2 regions of the Methylocystis sp. genome follow, and region 1 is predicted to be linked to the other one. Evidence: riboswitches for the same ligand, from Rfam matches in the RefSeq annotation. Region 1 holds a riboswitch; the other holds the start of a gene.
The links. Region 1 has a riboswitch for thiamine pyrophosphate ahead of AB7I51_RS00560 (FAD-dependent oxidoreductase). Riboswitches for the same ligand answer to the same signal wherever they lie in the genome.
Positions count from the first base shown of each region.

Region 2: another riboswitch for thiamine pyrophosphate. It lies ahead of thiC (phosphomethylpyrimidine synthase ThiC); the one in region 1 lies ahead of AB7I51_RS00560 (FAD-dependent oxidoreductase).

Region 1 covers NZ_JBFWVN010000001.1:102,365-117,221, forward strand. The annotation lists gene metH (methionine synthase) at 1-3,081, shown strand, start outside; gene AB7I51_RS00515 (DUF1810 domain-containing protein) at 3,235-3,666, shown strand; gene AB7I51_RS00520 (carbon starvation CstA family protein) at 3,722-5,806, shown strand; gene AB7I51_RS00525 (YbdD/YjiX family protein) at 5,772-5,999, shown strand; gene AB7I51_RS00530 (uracil-DNA glycosylase) at 6,167-7,018, shown strand; gene ispG (flavodoxin-dependent (E)-4-hydroxy-3-methylbut-2-enyl-diphosphate synthase) at 7,132-8,427, opposite strand; gene AB7I51_RS00540 (SDR family oxidoreductase) at 8,602-9,477, opposite strand; gene AB7I51_RS00545 (thiamine phosphate synthase) at 9,474-10,844, opposite strand; gene AB7I51_RS00550 (thiazole synthase) at 10,857-11,645, opposite strand; gene thiS (sulfur carrier protein ThiS) at 11,656-11,805, opposite strand; gene AB7I51_RS00560 (FAD-dependent oxidoreductase) at 11,774-12,832, opposite strand; TPP riboswitch at 12,849-13,001, opposite strand; gene AB7I51_RS00565 (hypothetical protein) at 13,151-13,750, shown strand; gene AB7I51_RS00570 (cell division protein ZapA) at 13,947-14,330, opposite strand; gene AB7I51_RS00575 (DUF4164 family protein) at 14,332-14,655, opposite strand.
Region 2 covers NZ_JBFWVN010000003.1:9,406-14,845, forward strand. The annotation lists gene AB7I51_RS02440 (OmpP1/FadL family transporter) at 1-896, opposite strand, end outside; gene AB7I51_RS02445 (cation-translocating P-type ATPase) at 1,125-3,644, opposite strand; TPP riboswitch at 3,729-3,822, shown strand; gene thiC (phosphomethylpyrimidine synthase ThiC) at 3,919-5,440, shown strand, end outside.

The DNA.
Region 1 (14,857 bases):
ATCATGATCTCCGGAACGATCACCGATCTTTCCGGCCGGACGCTGTCCGGCCAGACGGCGATCGCCTTTTGGAATTCGCTCGCCCACGCCAAGCCGTTTTCGATCGGCTTCAATTGCGCGCTCGGGGCGCGCGAAATGCGTCAGCACATCGCCGACATCGGTCGCGTCGCCGACACGCGGGTCTGCGCCTTCCCCAACGCCGGGCTGCCGAATGAATTCGGGCTTTACGACGAAAGCCCTGAATATATGGCGGAGCTCGTCGGCGAATTCGCGACCTCGGGCCTCGTCAATGTCGTCGGCGGCTGCTGCGGCACGACTCCGGATCATATCGCTGCGATCGCCGGCGCCGTCAAAGGCGTCGCGCCGCGCAATATTCCAACAATCGAGCCGATGCTGCGGCTTTCCGGTCTGGAGCCCTTCACGCTGACGAAGGACATTCCCTTCGTCAATGTCGGCGAGCGCACCAATGTCACCGGCTCGGCGAAGTTTCGCAAGCTGATCACCAATGGCGATTACGCCGCGGCGCTCGACGTCGCGCGCGATCAGGTGGCGAATGGCGCGCAGGTGATCGACGTCAATATGGACGAGGGCCTGCTCGACTCCGAGCGCGCCATGGTCGAATTCTTGAACCTGCTCGCAGCGGAACCCGACATCGCCCGCGTGCCGGTGATGGTCGACTCCTCAAAATTCGACGTGATCGAAGCCGGCCTCAAATGCCTGCAGGGCAAGGGTGTCGTCAATTCGATTTCGATGAAGGAGGGCGAGGAGAAATTCGTCGCCGACGCGCGCAAGGTGCGCCGCTTTGGCGCCGCCGTCGTGGTCATGGCCTTCGACGAGAAGGGTCAGGCCGATACGCTGGCGCGCAAGACCGAAATCTGCGCGCGCGCTTATAAGGTGCTCACCGAAGAGGTCGGCTTTCCGCCTCAGGACATCATCTTCGATCCCAATATTTTCGCGGTCGCGACCGGCATCGAAGAGCATGAAAACTATGGCGTCGATTTCATCGAGGCGACGCGGGTCATCAAGCGCGATCTGCCGCATGCGCATGTGTCGGGCGGCGTGTCGAACCTGTCATTCTCATTCCGCGGCAATGAGCCGGTGCGCGAGGCGATGCATTCGGTGTTCCTCTATCACGCGATTCAGGCGGGGATGGACATGGGCATCGTCAACGCTGGCCAGCTCGCGGTCTATGCCGAGATCGACCCCGAACTGCGCGACTTATGCGAAGACGTGGTGCTGAACCGCCGCAAGGATTCGACCGAGCGTCTTGTCGAACTCGCCGAGAAGTTCAAGGGCGCGGGCGGCAGGACTCAGGAGAAGGACGCCGCCTGGCGCGAAGCCGCCGTCGGCAAGCGTCTCGAATATGCGCTGGTCAATGGCGTCACCGAATATATCGAAACCGACGTCGAAGAGGCGCGGCAAACTTCGACGCGTCCGCTCGACGTGATCGAAGGGCCGCTCATGGCCGGCATGAATGTCGTCGGCGATCTCTTCGGCTCGGGCAAAATGTTCCTGCCGCAAGTGGTGAAGTCGGCGCGGGTGATGAAACAGGCGGTCGCCTATCTCATGCCCTTCATGGAGAAGGAAAAGGACGCGCGATCGACTGCCGGCAAGATTTTGCTCGCGACCGTCAAGGGCGACGTTCACGACATCGGCAAGAATATCGTCGGCGTGGTGCTTGGCTGCAATAATTTCGAGGTCATCGACCTTGGCGTGATGACGCCGGCGGCGAAGATTCTCGAGACGGCGAAGAAAGAGAAGGTCGATCTCATCGGATTGTCGGGCCTCATCACGCCCTCGCTCGATGAAATGTGCTTCGTCGCTTCGGAACTGGAGCGCGAAGGTCTCGACACGCCGCTGCTCATCGGCGGCGCGACGACGAGCCGCGTGCATACTGCTGTCAAGATCAGCCCGAATTATCGTCGCGGCCAGGCAGTCTATGTCACCGACGCGAGCCGCGCGGTCGGCGTCGCCCAGGCGCTCGCCTCGGAAAAATCGCGCGGCGACTATATCGCCCAGACGCGTGCCGAATATGAGCGCGTCGCGGAGGCGCACGCGCGCGCGCAGGCTGACAAGTTGCGGGTGCCGCTCGCGCAGGCGCGCGCCAACGGCTTCAAGATCGATTGGGCGGCATATGAACCCGTCCGTCCGTCTTTCACCGGGCCGCGCGCTTTTGCGAGCTATGACGTCGGCGAGCTTGTTCCCTATATCGACTGGACGCCGTTCTTCCAGACCTGGGAGTTTAAGGGGCGCTATCCATCGCTGCTCGACGATCCCGAGCGCGGCGAGGCGGCGCGCACGCTCTACGACGACGCCCGCGCCATGCTGAAGCGGATCGTCGAGGAGCGCTGGTTCACGCCGAAGGCCGTCATCGGCTTCTGGCCGGCGAATGCGATCGGCGACGACATCGCGCTTTACAGCGGCGAGTCGCGCAACGAAAGGATGGCGACACTGCACACGCTGCGCCAGCAATTGCAGAAGCGCGACGGCAAGGCCAATCTCGCGCTGGCCGATTTCATCGCGCCCAGGGACAGCGGCAAGGCCGATTACATCGGCGCCTTCGTCGTCACCGCCGGCGCGGAAGAAGAGAAGATCGCCGCGCGCTACGCCCGCGCCAATGACGACTATGGCTCGATCATGGTCAAGGCGCTCGCCGACCGCATCGCCGAGGCCTTCGCCGAGCGCATGCATGAGCGCGTGCGCAAGGAATTCTGGGGCTATGCGCATGAGGAGAACTTCACGCCGGACGCGTTGGTCGGCGAGCCCTATGCCGGCATTCGCCCGGCGCCCGGCTATCCGGCCCAGCCTGATCACACCGAGAAAGCGACGATCTTCGATCTGCTCAACGCCGAAAAGCGCACCGGCGTGAAGCTGACGGAGAGTTTCGCGATGACGCCGGCCGCTTCAGTCAGCGGACTCTATCTTGCGCATCCAAGCGCGCATTATTTCGGCGTCGCCAAGATCGAGCGCGATCAGATCGAGGACTATGCGCGCCGCAAGGGCATGGACGCGCGCGACGCCGAACGCTGGCTCGCGCCGATCCTGAACTATGAGCCGGTCGCCGCCCAAGCGGCGGAGTGATATGGATTCGGTTGGCTTGTCATTCCCGGCGGACCATAGGTCCGACCGGGAATCCTGGGCCAATTCAAGAACGCTGACGCATTTCTGGATTCCCGATCGCTTCGCAAGCGAAGCGTCGGGAATGACATCCGAACCGTTCAACCGGATTTGGTCATGACGGACGCATCAGGCGACCCTTACGACCTCAATCGCTTCGTTGAAGCGCAGAACGCGACCTATGCGCAAGCGGCGGCGGAGCTTGCCGCCGGCCGCAAGCGCGGTCACTGGATGTGGTTCGTCTTTCCGCAGATCGAAGGGCTTGGCGCGAGCGCCATGGCGCAGCGCTACGCGATCGGCTCGCTGGCCGAGGCGCGCGCCTATCTCGATCATCCTCTTTTGGGCGCGCGGCTCAGGGAATGCGCAACTCTCGTCAACAAGGTCCAAGACCGCAGCGCGCATGAGATTTTTGGTTCCCCGGATGATTTGAAATTTCATTCGTCGATGACTCTCTTTGCTGCGGCGGCGCCCCAAGAGCCGCTCTTCGCCGAAGCGCTGCGCAAATATTTCGACGGCCGGCGTGATCCCTTGACCCTCGCGAAATTATAAGTTTCGGTGCGCCGTCGCGCCGAGAGTTGGCGCAATTCGGAGACCTTTGTCGATCATGAACATCGCCGACAGCCGTCAGACGTTGAAGCTGCTTCCTTGGGCGCTCGTGTTCGCTCTCGTGCTGTTCTCGCTCTACACGCTCGCCGTTTCGCGCGGCGAGCCGGTCAACGCCATGTGGCTGGTGACCGCGGCGATCGGAACCTACGCGATCGGCTATCGCTTCTATTCGCGCTTCATCGCCTATCGGGTGCTGGGACTCGACGCGCGCCGCCGCACGCCGGCGCTTCGCCGCAATGACGGGCTCGATTATGTGCCGACCGATAAATGGGTGCTTTTTGGCCATCATTTTGCGGCGATCGCCGGGCCGGGCCCGCTCGTCGGTCCCGTGCTCGCGGCGCAGATGGGCTATCTGCCGGGAACGCTGTGGCTTCTTGCCGGCGTGATTTTCGCGGGCGCCGTGCAGGATTTCATGGTGCTCGTCATTTCGAGTCGGCGCGACGGTCGTTCGCTCGGCGATCTTATCAAGACCGAGATGGGGCCTTTCGCCGGACTTGTCGCCATGGTCGGCATATTGAGCATCATGATCATTCTGCTCGCGGTGCTCGGGCTCGTCGTCGTCAAGGCGCTCGCCAACAGCCCCTGGGGCTCCTTCACGGTCATGGCGACGCTGCCCATCGCCATTCTCATGGGCGTATATGGCCGCTATCTGCGGCCCGGCCGCATTCTGGAAATGTCATTGCTCGGCTTCGTGCTGCTCATCGCCAGCATCTGGCTCGGCCGCACAGTGTCGGAAAGCGCGGCGCTTGCGCCGCTCTTTACCTATCAGGCCGAGACGCTCGCCTTCATGCTGATCGCCTATGGCTTCATCGCTTCCGTTCTGCCCATCTGGTTCCTGCTCGCGCCGCGCGACTATCTCTCGACCTTTCTCAAGATCGGCACGATCTTCTCGCTTGCGGCGGGCATCTTCCTCGTCTGGCCCGATCTCAAAATGCCGGCCGTGACCCGTTTCATCGACGGCACGGGGCCAGTCTTCGCGGGCAGCGTCTTTCCCTTCCTCTTCATCACCATCGCTTGCGGCGCGGTGTCAGGCTTCCACGCGCTCGTTTCTTCCGGCACGACGCCAAAGATGATCGCCGACGAGACGCAGACGCGCTTCATCGGCTATGGCGCCATGCTGATGGAGTCCTTCGTCGCCATCATGGCGATGATCGCCGCGAGCGTGCTGGAGCCCGGCGTCTATTTCGCGATGAACGCCGCGCCAGCCGTCATCGGCGCGACGCCTGACGCCGCTGCGGCGACGATCGCCTCATGGGGCTTCGCCGTGACGCCGGAGACGCTGACTGGCGTCGCGGAGCAGGTCGGCGAGAAGTCCATTCTGTCGCGGGCCGGCGGCGCGCCGACGCTCGCCGTCGGCATGGCGCATATTCTCTCTTCCGTGGTCGGCGGCGCGGCGACCATGTCCTTCTGGTATCATTTCGCCATTCTCTTCGAGGCGCTCTTCATCCTCACAACGCTCGACGCCGGCACGCGCGTCGCGCGCTTCATGATTCAGGACCTCGCCGGCGCCTTCATCCCGGCGCTCGCCGATACGCGCGCCTGGGGGCCCAATCTTGTCGCGACGGGCCTCGTCGTGACGGGCTGGGGATATTTCCTCTATCAGGGCGTGATCGATCCGCTCGGCGGCATCAATACGCTGTGGCCTTTGTTCGGCATCGCCAATCAGATGCTGGCGGCGATCGCGCTGACGCTCTGCGTCGTCGTGCTTTATCGGATGAAGCGCGAGCGCTACGCCTTTGTCGCGATCGCGCCGACGGCGTGGCTCTACATCTGCACGCTGACGGCCGCCTTCGAGAAGATTTTTCACGAAGACCCGCGCATCGGCTTTCTGGCGCACGCCAGAAAATTCGCGGCGGCCGCCGATAAGGAGCAATTGCTGGCGCCGGCGAAGACGCTCGCTGAAATGCGTCGCGTGATCTTCAATGACTATGTCGACGCGTCCTTGTGCGCGATCTACGCAACGCTGGTGCTCGCAATTTTCGCTTTCGCGATTAACGCCATTCGCGAGGCGCGCGCCGCCCAGCATGTCACCACGCGGGAGACCGAAGATGAATTGCACGATCTGCGGCCTGCCCGGGCTTGATCTTTCAAAGCTCTCTCGCAAGCTGCGTGACGGCGCGCGGCTCATGGTCGGCCAGGGCGATTATGACGCCTATGTCGCGCATGTTCGCGCGCGCCACGACGGAACGCCCATCATGACGCGCGACGAATTTTTCCGCGCGCGCGAGAGTGCGCGATTTGGCGGCAATGGCGAACGCGCCTTTCGGTGCTGCTGACCCTGCCGTGAAGCGGGTGACCCCACCTCCCCCTTGAGGGAGGAGGTCGGCCGCTGAAAACGGCCGGGAGGGGGTGACACGCAAATTCGTCTATGCGCTTCACCCCACCCCGAACGGCTTCGCCGTTCGACCCTCCCCCTCAAGGAGAGGGTGAGGTAAGTTGCATCGTGTCTTCCACCCCCGAAACTCGCGCTGCGCTCCTTGCGCTCCTCGACTGGCATGTCGCGAGCGGCGTCGATCTCGCGCTCGACGAGGCGCCGCACGACCGCTATGCGGACAGCGCGCGGGCAAGCATTGCGCCCCTTGCAGAAACAGCGGAGCCAGCCGCACGACCGGCCCCGCCGCCGCCTGCGGCGATGGAGCGCCCGCGCCCCGCGGCGGCGCCGATCGTCGCGCCCGACGAAGCCATTCGCGCCGCCGAGGAAGCGGCCGCGAATGCGCGCGACCTCGACGACCTCGCCGCGCGTCTCGCCGAATTTCTGCACGCGCCCTTTCGCGACATGGCCCAGCATTTTCTGTTCGGCGCCGGGGCGGCGGACGCTCGTCTCGTCGCCTTCGACGCCGCGCCGGGCGTGGCGGAAGAGACAAGCGGCGAGGCCTTCAGCGGGCTTACGGCGAAGCTCCTCGACAATGTGCTCGCGGCGATCGGGCTCGATCGGGAAAGCGCCGCGCTCGCCTATGTCTCGCCCTGGCGACCGCCCGGCGATCGCGCGCTGACGCCGCATGAGGCGGCGATTTTCGCGCCCTTCGCGCGCCGCCGGGTGGAGCTGGCGCGACCCGATATTCTGCTGCTATTTGGCGAGGCGCCGGCGCGGGTCATGCTCGCGACGAAGGAGCCTGTCGGCAAGCTGCGCGGCAAGATCTATGAAGCGCGCTGCGGCGCGCATCTCGCGCGCGCCTTCGTGTTTTCCAGTCTCGAAGCGATGCTGAAAAGCGCGGCGCTGAAACCTGCCGCCTGGCGCGATCTGCGTAGGGCCGCGGAGGCGTTGCGAGAGGCGTCAAATGGGCCGAAGCCTTAACATTTCGCGCGTCATGCCCGCGCTTGTCGCGGGCATCCACGAGGTCACCGCGCATCTTTTCGTGGATAGCCGGGACGAGCCCGGCCATGACGCGAGAGAGACGAAGGCGTCGCCTACTCCGCCGCCTCGCCCTTCTCGCCGCCGAAGCGGCGGGTGACGTAATCGTCGACGATGCGGGTGAAGTCCTCGGCGATGCCCTCGCCGCGCAGGGTCATCGCTTTCTTGCCGTCGATGAAGACGGGCGCGGCCGGCGTCTCGCCGGTGCCGGGCAGCGAAATGCCGATGTCGGCGTGTTTCGACTCTCCCGGCCCGTTCACGATGCAGCCCATCACCGCGACATTGAGCGTCTCGACGCCGGGATATTGCATCCGCCAGACCGCCATGCGGGCGCGGATATGTTCCTGAATGTCGCGCGCAAGCTCCTGAAACACCGTCGAGGTGGTGCGCCCGCAGCCCGGACAGGCGGCGACGAGCGGCACAAAGGTGCGAAAGCCCATGGTCTGCAGAATTTCCTGGGCGACGCGCACTTCGAGCGAACGGTCGCCGCCGGGCTCGGGGGTCAGCGATACCCGGATCGTATCGCCGATGCCGTCCTGCAGCAGCACGCCGAGCGCGGCCGAGGAGGCGACGACGCCCTTCGAGCCCATGCCGGCCTCAGTCAGGCCGAGATGCAGCGCATAATCGCTGCGCGCGGCCAGCATGCGGTAGACGGCGATGAGGTCCTGCACCGCCGAGACTTTCGCCGAAATGACGATGCGGTTCTTATCGAGGCCGATCTCCTCGGCGCGGCGCGCCGACATCAGCGCCGAGCGGACCAGCGCCTCGCGGGTCACGGCGCGCGCGTCGAGCGGCCGGTCGGAGGCGTGGTTCAAATCCATGAGATAGGTTAAGAGCTCCTGATCCAGCGAGCCCCAATTGGCGCCGATCCGCACCGCCTTGCCGTGCTTGGCGGCAAGCTCGACGATCGAGGCGAACTGCTTGTCCCTCTTCTCTTTGAAGCCGACATTGCCCGGATTGATCCGGTATTTGGCGAGCGCCTCGCCGCAGGCCGGATGATCGGCGAGAAGCTTGTGGCCGATGTAGTGGAAGTCGCCGACGAGCGGGACGTTGACGCCCTTCTGGTCGAGCCGGTCGCGGATGTGCGGGACGGCGGCGGCCGCCTCGTCGCGATCGACGGTGATGCGCACCAGTTCCGAGCCGGCTTGAGCCAGCGCCGTGACCTGCGCCACGGTCGAGTCCACGTCGGCCGTATCGGTGTTGGTCATCGACTGGACGACGACGGGCGCGACGCCGCCGACGATCACGGCGCCGGGTCCGGTCCCGATCGCGACCGCGCAGGTCGGCCGGCGCGGCGCCGGCTCGGCGGCCACCGGATCGGGCAGGCGGGTCTCTTGGACGGCTTCGTTCACGGAGTTCGCTCCGGCGGTCGTTGCGGACGCCGATAGGTCGCCCGTAACGGGTTCGAGGTCAAGCGCCCCAGACAGCAGAGCTGTCGGGAGAAGGACGGGGATCCTCGCTTTACTGCTGGAGACATTCGTCCGGTCGCCCCGCCCCGGACGATTCTCCCGTTGCATCCCGTGCGATCAACCCTCCTGCGAGCCGCCCGAATCTTTCTTCACCAACCCCAGCCGCCGCGCCGTCAGCCAGTCGACGAGCCGCGCTGGCATCAGGCTGGGCAGCGTGTAGTCGGTAAAGCGGTTCCTGACGACCGGGATGCGGGCGGGCGGGCGCGGCGCGGTCAGCGCCCGCAAGACCGCCCGCGCGACGACCTCCGGACCGGGGGCGCGTCGGCCTTCCCGAACAAGCCAGTTCAGCATTCTACGGCCTGGAGCGGCATAGGGCGTGCCCTCGAACCGTCGCAGATCGGTCTCTTCGGCCTTGTCCCAGATCGGCGTCGCGATCCTGCCGGGCTCGATCAGGATCAGGTCGACGCCATAGACCATCAGCTCGCGGCGCAGCGCGTCGGACATGCCTTCGAGCCCGAATTTCGAGGCGTTGTAGGCGCCGAGGAAAGGCGCGGCGAAGCGCCCGGCGACCGAACTCATATTGACGATCCGGCCGGGCGCCCCGCGCCGCGCTTCGCCCGCGCCGAGCAGCGGCGCGAAGGCTTGGATCACCTGGAGCTGCCCGATGAGATTGACCTCGATCTGACGCCGGAAATCTTCGATCGGCAGATGCAACAGAGGTCCGGGAACCACGATGCCGGCATTGTTCACGAGGCCGGCGAGCGTCTCGCCGGCAAGCCGCGCCTCGACGCATCGCACGGCGTCGGCGACGGCGTCAGCGTCGGTCACGTCGAAATAGAGCGGAACGACGGCGGCGGCGTGCCGCGCGGTGAGCGCGTCGGCGTCAGCGTCGTTGCGGACCGAGGCGAAAACGAGAAATCCCTTCTCGACCAGAAGGTCGACGCAGGCGGCGCCGATTCCCGTCGAGGCGCCCGTCACTACAACGGCCTTCAAACCCGTTCTCCCAGCGCCGCGAGGAGATGGGCGAGCGCGACGCGGGTTTCGCCGTCGGCGCGGCCGTCAACCTTGGCGCGCCGGAAGTGGCGCTGAAACGCTTCGACCGCGTGGACCGTCTGCGCGTCGTAGACGCCGGTCTCTTCGACGCCGTAGCCGTAAGCGGCGAGGTCGCGCTGAAGCGAGGCCACCTTCGCCCCCTCGTCGCCAAGCGCGATCGTCGTCGCGCCTTCGGAGAAGGCCGTCTCGACGATGCGCCCGACGCCGCGCTTGGCAAGCTCCTCCCAGGGGAAGAACTCGCCGGGATCCTGCTTGCGGCCGGGAGCAATGTCGGAATGCGCCAGCACGCGCTCAGGGGGAATGGCGTGGCGCCGGCAGATGTCCTTGGCGAGCGCCGCCGTCGCCTCGATCTGCGCCGCCGTATAGGGACGCGGGTCGAGGTAACCGGGATGAACGACTTCGATTCCGATCGACGCGGAATTCATGTCCGTTTCGCCGGCCCAGAAGCTTATTCCCGCGTGCCAGGCGCGCCGCGACTCGGGCACGAGCTGCAGCACGCGGCCATCTTCCTCGACGACATAATGCGCCGAGACCTTCGAGTGGGGGCTGCAGAGAAGGGCGAGCGCCGATTCTCCGGTTTGCATTCCGGTGTAATGGAGCACCAGAGACGAGATCGGCCGCAGCCGCGGCCCGTGATTGGGCGAAGGGCATATGCTCGCGCCGGCGAAATCCGGCGCGAAGAAGCCATCGCCAACGCGCCAGGGCTGCGTCGCGGAGAGCCATTCCTGCGTGCGCGCCTCTGGCTCAGGGCTGCGCAAAATATCGGTGACGACGCAGGCGCTGTCGGCGCCGGCGGCGAGCGCGGCGATGGCGCGCTCGGGAGTCAGTCCGCCGATGGCAACCAGCGGCGTGTCCCCGATCGCCGCCTTCCAGACGCCGATCCGGGCGAGCCCCTGGGGCCCAAATTCCATCTGTTTAAGAAGCGTCGGATAGATCGGCCCGAGCGCGACATAGTCCGCTGCGAGGGACAGCGCGCGGTCGAGCTCGGCTTCGTCATGGGTCGATACGCCGATCCTTACGCCGGCGCGGCGCAGCGCTGGAATATCCGCCCCGTCGAGATCGCCCTGGCCGAGATGGACGAAGTCGCAGCCTTCATCGATCGCGAGCCGCCAATGATCATTGACGACGAGCTGCGCGCCTTGTCGCGCACAAATGTCCCGCGCCATCGCGATTTGCGCGCGCGTCTCGGCCTCGTCGCGGTCCTTCACGCGAAGCTGCACAAGGTTGGCGCCCTGCGGCAACAGGCGGAGAAGCCAGTCGGCGTCGTCAACGATGAGGTAGAAGGGATCGAGTTTAATCGCCGCCACTCGCCGGTTCCCTCAGGCCAATCTGTCGAAGGGACGGCCGATCACGGGCGTTGAAGGCTCGGCCATGTCGCGCGGGGTCATCGGCTCGGCGCGGAAACCGGTCCTTCCCGCTTCGATCGCGAGGGCGAAGGCGCGCGCCATTAAGACGGGGTCGCCGGCGCGCGAAACAGCGGTGTTGAGCAGCACCGCGTCATAGCCCATTTCCATGACCAGCGCGGCGTGGGAGGGCGCGCCGATCCCGGCGTCGACGATGAGCGGCGTGTCGGGAAAATGGGCGCGCAGCGCCCGCAGCGCGAAAATATCGTTGACGCCTCGCCCCGAGCCGATCGGCGCCGCCCAGGGCATCAGCACGCGACAGCCGGCGTCGAGCAGTTTTTCGGCGACGACGAGATCGTCGGTCGTATAGGGGAAGACCTTGAAGCCGTCGTCGACGAGAACCCGCGCCGCCTCGAGGAGCCCGAAGACGTCGGGCTGGAGCGTATCCTCTTCGCCGATCACTTCGAGCTTGATCCAGTCGGTCGCGAAGACTTCTCGCGCCATCTGCGCCGTGGCGATCGCCTCCCTGGCGGTGCGGCAGCCGGCGGTATTGGGCAGCACCCGGACGCCGATGTCGCGAATCAGGCTCCAGAACGCCTCGCCCGCCCGCGCCCTGCCGGCCTCGCGCCGCAGCGAAACCGTGACGATTTCACAGCCTGACGCGCGAATGGATTCGGCGAGGATCGCGGGCGACGGATAGCGCGCCGTCCCGAGCAGCAGCCGCGAGGACAACGCGATGTCATAGAGCCCCAGGGGGTCGTTCATTCAGGCTCGCTTACCCGCCCTGTCTCGGAGTCACGATTTCGACGGTGTCGCCTTCGCGAAGAGGCGTCTCGGCGCGGTCCTTGGCGCGCACGAACTCCTGGTTCAAGGCGGTGCCGACCGTCTTTTCGTCATACCCCAGTTCCTGCAGCAGCGTTTGCAACGTCGTGGCGCGGACGTCCTGCGGTCGTCCGTTGATTTGAATCAGCATCCATCACCTCTGGGAAGAGCTCGTCGTTCAAGACGACCTCAGCAGCACGGCGCGCCAAAGCTGGCGCGAGCAGGAACCCGTGGCGGTAGAGCCCATTGATATAGAGCGTGCGATCCCTTTTCAAAAGACGGGGCAGATTATCGGCGAAAGCCGGCCTCAGATCCGACCCCGTCTCGACGATTTCGGCCTCGGCGAAGGCCGGGTGGATGGCGAAGGCCGAATTGACCAGTTCGACGACCGAGCGCGCGGTGACCCGCGCCCGCTCCTCATTCTCGATCATCGTCGCGCCGACCATGAACAGTCCCTCGCCGCGCGGAACGACGTAAACCGGCCGGCGCGGATGCAGCATACGCACCGGACGCGAGAAAGAAATCTCTTCGCTGCGCAAGATCAGCATTTCGCCTTTAACGCCGCGAAGGCCGGGAAGCGCGTCGCGCGCGGCGAACCCGCGGCAGTCGACAGACCAATCCGCCACGGGCGCCGGCTCGGCGCCGTCCTGCGCAAAACGAAAAACCACATTCGGCATTCGCGTAAGACGCTTGGCGAGCGCGGACATCGCCGCGCGGGGATCAAGATGCGCTTCCTTGGGAAAGAACAGCCCCGCCTCGAAGCGACGGGAAAGCTCCGGCTCCAGAGCCGCGATTCCCTCGCCGTCCAAAGTTTCGAACTGGCGGGTGCGCCGGGCGAAATCAAAAATTTCGGCCCGCTCGCGCCAGGGCGCCACGACAAGGCTGCCGGCGACCGTCGCAACGCCGATTTCGCGCGACCAGAAATCGAGCGCTTCTTCGCCCAATGTCGCAACCAGGGGCTCAGCGCTTTCCAATTCGCACCACGGCGCGATCATGCCGCCAGCGAAGCGCGAACACCCCAGGCCAGGCCCCGGTTCGCGTTCGACGATCTCGACGTCGACGCCCCTCTTGGCAAGCGCATAGGCAGCGCACAGGCCGGCGACGCCGGCGCCGATCACGCGCGCGGGCATGAACGACGCCCATCTACGGAATTTGTCGACACCATCCCTCCGCCAGTCTCAACTGGATCAGGTTCAAAGGGTCGCCGCTCCTGCGCCTCCTGGCGCATCTTGCGGCCTCTCAGCCCCTTGGCGGCGGCTTTGACGCGCGCCGCCGGGCGGGGCTCCCCCGGCGCTCACAGGCTCGCGCGAAAACGTGGCGGCAGTCAAGCGTTGCGCGCCCGGCATCTCGTTACGGCGCAGCGCTTCGGCACTTGCCAGAATTCAATCGATAGCCCAGTTTGATCGAGAAAAGCGCATGGAAAAGCGCTGCATATGGGGAGAGAAATCATGAACTTCCGTCGCAAAACGGCCGGCCTCCACGGGACGTTGGCCCTCTTTGGCCTGATCGCCTGCGCGACTTGGCTTGGCGCAACTGTCGCCACGCCCGCCGCCGCCGCGCAACTTGGTCAATACTTCCCCATTCCGAATTCCTTAAGCATCAGCGGGGTGCCGCGCGACTCGCTTCTCAAACTCCAGTCGAAATGGCTGCAGAACGGCCTCGACAATCTCAAGAAGGCGCACGCCGAGGCGGAAGCGGCAGTGGAAAAGGCGAAATCCGGCGCAGCCGACCAGCTCGCCGCCGCTGAAGAAAACCTCAAGAAGATCGACGGAATGATTGAGCAGACCCAGGAAGAACTGGCGCTGTCCGACAACAATGATTCGTCGCATGAGATTCAAAGAGAGCGCAAACGGAAGCTGATGCTCCATCTCAATCAATGGATCAATGAGCTCAATCGTCTCGCCACCGAGCAGATGAAGATCGCGATCATGTCGGACGGCGCCGAGGCGATGACGGCGCAGCATCTCAATTTTCAATTGTCCGAACAGGCGGACAATCTCGAAAAGGCCAAGACCGACCCGAGCATTATGGACTGGGCGGCGAAGTAGTACGGATTCCGGTTGATCCGTTTGATTGGACCATGTCATTCCCGGCGGGCCAAAGGCCCGACCGGGAATCCAGTGCCGTGGCAGGAATGCTGGTTTTGCTCTGGATTCCCAATCGCGCGCATTGCGCGCGTCGGGAATGACAGCCGAACCGATCAAACGGATATCGTTTAATTCAAAAGGCCTATTGAAAACCCTTCTATAGAAGATCGTCCGCCGGCGCGGCCGGCTTCGACAGATCGCCGTTGAGCTTTGCGAGCCGGCGCGCCGCGTCCTTGAGCGCCTCGGACGCCCGCGCCGACAGCGCGTCATTCGCCTTGCGCGCGGCGTCGAGTTCGGCGCGCAATTCGGCGAACTCCGCTTCCACCGCCTGCGCTTTGGCGCGTGCGTCGGACGCCTCGTCGGCGATGGCGAGCGCCGCCATCACGATGATGCGCTGCTCGCCGATTTCGCCGAAATTCGCGCGCATCGACCCGATCTTACCCTCGAGATAATGGGCAAGCGCTTCGATGCGCTGCTCCTCGCCGTCCTCGCAGGACATGCGATACGTGCGGCCGGCGATGGAGAGGACCACGGAGCCCATGTCAGTCCTCCCGAACCGGCGCCGCGACCGCCGCGCCGAGCGCGGCGGCGACGCCTTCGCTCGCGGCATCGAGCCGCCGCAACACTTCGTCGCGGCTTTTCTCCAACGCGTTTTGCCGCGCCAGGGCGGCGTCGAGATCGAGCGCGAGTCGCGAACGGTCGTCCTGCATGATGGCGAGTTCTTCTAAAAGTTCGGCGTTGGAGAGCTCGTCTTCGAGCTTGTCGGCGACAATGCGCTCCAATTGCGCGATCGCCATCTGCAGTTCGGCGATGTCGGCCTCTATCCTCTTGGCGTTTTCGTTGTCGCGCTTATCTGAGTGGTTCATCGCCGGTCGCCGGAGTCGCAAGGCTTTTGGTCGCGACGAACCGCGCCGGGCGATTCGCGCGCCTGCCTGTTCCTATCATGAATCAAGCAATTCGAAACCGCTCGCAATGGCGCGGCCTCGGCGCGTTGACAGGGGGGCGCGAGGTGCTATCACACCCCGGCCTTCGATGCCCCAGGGCACGAAAAGCGAAAGCCGCGCAAGT
Region 2 (5,440 bases), on a different contig from region 1:
GCCGAGTAGAAGATGTGCCTCCAGTCGGCCATTACGGTGAGGTCGGGCAGCAGATCATAGGCGGCGCCGGCGATCAGGGTCGCCGGAATGTCGAAACTGCCTTGGTCCGCAATAAGTCCCCTATATTTGTCCAGCTTCGACATGAACATGGGCGTCGCGCCAGCGAGGCCAAATCGCAATTCATTTGTCGCGCGCCATTCGACGCCGACGCGGAACCCGCCGCCGACCGACCAATCATAGGCCATGTCGGAAAAATTGTACATGTTGGACGAGTAGGGAGAGAGAATTTTCAGTCCCTGCGCGTTGAACATTTGGATCGCCAGCGTTGGCGAGAAGCCCACAGTGATCGGACCAAATTTTCTGGCGTAGGTGGCGCTCAAAAAGGACTGCTGAAGGTCGAGGCCCGCCCAGCCTCCGCCGAGGATTCCGCCGAAGGAAGGAGAAACGGTGATCGCGCCGCCAAGCGCTCGGACAGGCGGCTTGAAATGGCCGAAGTCATAGGACGTGTTGAGACCGCCATTGCCATAAGTGGCGACGCCCCATGCGGACTCGGCGTCGATCGGCTGGACATAGGCCCCATTGGGCACAGGAAAGAGCGGGCGACCGCTCCGCACATCGCCAGGCGCCAGGACTACCGGTCGACCTACGGTCGAATACCCGCGCTCGGGCAGACTCGCGCCGACGCCGACCTGAAATTCGCGTTCAAGTCCCACAATGCCTGCCGGGTTGATCGACATGGCCATCGGGTCGCGGGAGTCAGCGACGCCGGCGCCGCCCAAGGCTCTCTGGCGCGGACCGTAGCCTGTAAGGAAATATCCGTCGGCGCCATAGGCGATCGAAGGCGCTGCAAACGCCGTCAGCGTGAAGAGGAAGCTGCAGGAAATCCAACTCTTCATCGGCGGCCAGTCCCAAGGCGAACCTCTCTCCGACCCGCCAATCGCGAGCGTTCGCCTGTTGCGTCAAATTTAAGTGCCTTTCGGGACTGTTTTACAGATTGCGAGACGCGTCCAGCCCTGCTGGTCTAATTATCTCTTTCCATTCACAGATTCTGACCGCCTGTTACGTCTTTGCAACACAAGCGTTTTTGCGTTTGAAGCTATATTGCGGTCTCGCTCCAGTCAAGCTCAAGCCGCTCCATCTTTTGGTACTGCCACGGGCGTCGGAAAGAGCAGCCGACGCCAGGTTTCCAACCAACTTCCGGCGATCGCGGCGAGCGTCAGCGCCAGCGCGAGCTTCGGCCATGGCGGCGGCTCGAAGCGCAAAAGCTCAGATATCGGAGGGACGAAAAGGGCCGCCGCCAGCATGCAGCCGGCTGCCCCGGCGACGAGCCAGAACGCGAGATTGTCGTGCGAAAATAGCGAAGCGCCGCGCGGCAGCGCATCCGAGAGCGCGAGCACGAGATTGCTGACGACAAGGGTCGCGAAGGCGAGACCGCGCGCCTGCGCCTCGGGCGTGCCAAAGCCGTTGTCGATTACGTAGACCGACATCACGGCAAGAAAGACGACAAAGCCCTGCACGAAACCGAGCCAGAGTTCGCGAGGGCCAAAGAGCGGCTCGTCGCGCCGGCGAGGCGGTTTGAGCATCGCGTCCGGCTCATTGGGCTGCGATTCGAAAACGAGCGCGCAGGTCGGGTCGATGATCAATTCCATCAGCACCACATGCGCGGGCAGCAGCAGAGGCGGCAGGCCCATGAGAATTGGCGTGAGAGCGACGCCGGCGATCGGAATATGAATCGCCGTCACATAGGTGAGCGCGCGGCGGAGGTTGGCGAAAATGCGCCGACCCAGCACCACGCCAGCGACGATCGACGCAAAGCTGTCGTCGAGCAGAACGATATGGGCGGCTTCGCGCGCCACATCCGATCCGCGCTGGCCCATGGCGATGCCGATATGCGCGGCGGCGAGCGCCGGCCCGTCATTGACTCCGTCGCCGGTCATGGCGACGATTTGGCCGTCGGCTTTGAAGGCCTCGACGAGCGCCAGCTTGCTCGTCGGCGTGACTCTGGCGAAGACGCACAGGTTGCGGATTTTTTCTGGAAGCAACTCGCTTGGCGTCGCCGCGATCTCCGCGCCAGTGAACGCGCCAGCGTCAGCGTCAAGCCCCGCCTGGCGCGCGATCGCGAGGGCGGTCGCAGGATAGTCGCCGGTGACCATCGCCACGGCGATCCCCGCGCGTCGCGCCGCCGTCACGGCGGCGGGGACGTCTGCGCGCAGCGGATCTTCAAAGACGAGCAGTCCGGCAAGGTTGAATAAAGCCAGCTCCGGCGGCGGCGCCTGCGGCAGCGGCGCCGTCGTCGCCACGGCGAGCACGCGCAGCCCGCGACGCGCGAAATCGCCGATCTGACGATCAAGGCGCGCGCGTTCTTCGTCGGAAAGTCGCGCGAGTTTGGAGATCGCTTCCGGCGCGCCTTTCGCGGCGTAGCTCTCACCTGACTCATCGCGCCAGCATTGAATGAAGGCGAGGAGGTCGGGGCGGATCGGAAAGCTTCGAACCGGCTCGCCTTCCAGCGCCACGCCAGCGTCCGCCGCAAAAGCGTGAACGGCGCGGTCCATCGGATCGACGGGGTTCAATGACGACGCGCGCAAGGCGGCGCGTACCAGCTTCCGGCGCCTTTCCGGGTCCGGCGCTTCAGTCGTTTCATCGCCATCGACGACCGCAAACGCCACGCGCATGCGGTTCTGCGTGAGCGTGCCGGTGTTGTCGACGCAAAGAATCGAAGTCGAGCCCAGCGTTTCGGTCGCCGACGTGCGGCGCACCAGCACGTTGCGGCGCGCCAGCCGATAGGCGCCCAGCGCGAGAAAGATCGCGAGCACCATCGGAAATTCTTCCGGCAAAAGGCCGATAGCGAGCGTGAGGCCGGCGATGGCGCCTTCGAACCAATCGCCATGCACGAGCCAATAGGCAAGAAACACCAACAGGCAGAACAGCAGGGCGAAGGCGCCCAGCGTCGCGACCAGCCTACCGGTTCTTTGCTGCAGAGGACTGGGTTCGCTCTCGATCGTCGCGAGCGACGCGCCAAGCGCGCCCATCGCCGTGCGCGCGCCGGTGCGAAGGACTTCGGCCATTCCAGAGCCGCGCGCGATCATCGTTCCGGCAAAAAGAAAAGGCGTGTGCTCCCCGCCGGGATCGGGAATTTCGGTCGTAAGCCGCTCGTCGGCAAGCGTCTTCGTCACCGCGGCCGACTCGCCGGTAAGGAGCGACTCGTCGACAACCAACGCGTCGCCGCCGATCAACAGCGCGTCGGCAGGCGCGCGCTCGCCTTCGCCGACAAGAATAAGGTCGCCGGGCACAAGATCGCGCGCCGGCACGCGACGCTCGACGCCGTCACGCCGACAGATCGCGGTCGGCTCCGCCAGTCGGTTGAGCGCTTGAAGCGCGCGCTCGGTCCGCAGCTCCTGCAGCACGACAAGCGCAATCGACGCGCCGGCGCCGACGACCATGAACAGGCCTTCGCCAAGTTCGCCGACGAAAAGATAAAGCAGCGCGGCCGACGCAAGCAAAAAGAACATCGGTTCTCTGAGCGTGCGCAGCGCGATCGCCAATACCCCCGGAGGAGGCGCCTTCGGCTGCTCATTCGGCCTGTATTCGGCAAGGCGCCGGGCGGCTTCCCCGGATGACAGACCGTGAAAATTCATATTCCGCATGTGTCCAAGCTCGTCAGGGCAATACGCATTTTGGCTGCATCGCCACGCGAACTTGCGACACGAATACGAACGCGCTAATTTTTCCATAATGGCGAGGGGCGCCGCAAGCGCGGCTGAGAAGCACCCGTCGAACCTGATCCGGGTCATGCCGGCGTAGGGAAGGCCAGCGAAAGAGCGACGGCGCGCCCGCGTCGACGCAGTGACGCTTCGCCCCCTTCGTCTTCCTGACCGAGCGTCCGCTTCTCTTGACGAAGCGCGATGAAGGAGCGCGAGCATGAATGTTCACGACAAGCGCCTGCCGGCGAGCGTCACCGCCGGCGCCATCGGCAAATCGCGCAAACTCGATTCGTCGCCGAAAGGGCGCGACGACATTCGCGTTCCGTGTCGCGAAATTCCGCTGCACCCTTCTTCCGGCGAGCCGCCGCTTCGGGTCTATGATTCCTCCGGCCCCTATACATGCGCGTCCTTCACGCCCGACCTTTCGGCAGGCCTACCTTCAGCGCGGCCCTGGCTCGCTTCGCGCGCCGGTCTGGAGGCCTATCAAGGCCGCGCGATCAAGCCTGAGGACAATGGTTTCGCCGAGGGCGAGCGGCTCGTTCCGCCATGCCCGGCCGAGCGCAGGCTTTATCGCGCATCGGGCGCGCAGCCGGTCACGCAGCTTGAATTTGCCCGCGCAGGCATCATCACGGAAGAGATGATCTATGTCGCGCATCGAGAGAATCTCTGCCGCGAACGCGCGCTCGATGTCGCGAAAGAACGCATCGCCGACGGCGAGAGCTTCGGCGCCGCGATCCCCGAATTCGTGACGCCGGAATTCGTGCGCGAGGAAGTCGCGCGCGGCCGCGCCATCATTCCGGCCAACATCAATCACCCGGAGCTGGAGCCGGTCGTCATCGGCCGAAATTTTCTGGTGAAGGTCAACGCCAATATCGGCAATTCCGCCGTCAGCTCTTCTGTTGCGGAAGAAGTCGAGAAAATGGTGTGGGCGATCCGCTGGGGCGCCGACACCGTCATGGACCTCTCGACCGGCCGCAACATTCACAACATCCGCGACTGGATCATCCGCAACGCGCCGGTTCCGATCGGCACCGTGCCGATCTATCAGGCGCTCGAGAAGGTGGGCGGCGATGCGCTGAAGCTCGATTGGGAAGTGTTTAAGGACACGCTGATCGAGCAGGCGGAGCAGGGGGTCGATTATTTCACCATCCACGCCGGCGTGCGTCTCGCCTATGTGCCGCTCACCGCGACTCGCGTCACCGGCATCGTCTCGCGCGGCGGCTCGATCATGGCGCGCTGGTGCCTGTCGAAGCACAAGGAAAGTTTCCTTTACGAGCGCTTCGACGAAATCTGCGACATCATGCGCCGCTATGACGTGTCCTTCTCATTGGGCGACGGTCTGCGTCCGGGCTGCAACGCCGACGCCAATGACGCCGCGCAATTCGCCGAATTGGAGACGCTCGGCGAACTCACCAAAATCGCCTGGGACAAGGGCTGTCAGACGATGATCGAAGGGCCCGGCCATGTGCCGATGCATAAGATCAAAGCCAATATGGAAAAGCAGCTCAGCGTTTGCGGCGAGGCGCCGTTCTATACGCTCGGTCCGCTCGTCACCGACATTGCGCCGGGCTACGATCACATTACGTCAGGCATCGGCGCGGCGATGATCGGCTGGTTCGGCACCTCCATGCTGTGTTACGTAACGCCTAAAGAGCATCTCGGCCTGCCTGATCGCGACGACGTGAAGACCGGCGTCATCACCTATCGCATCGCGGCGCATGCGGCCGATCTCGCCAAGG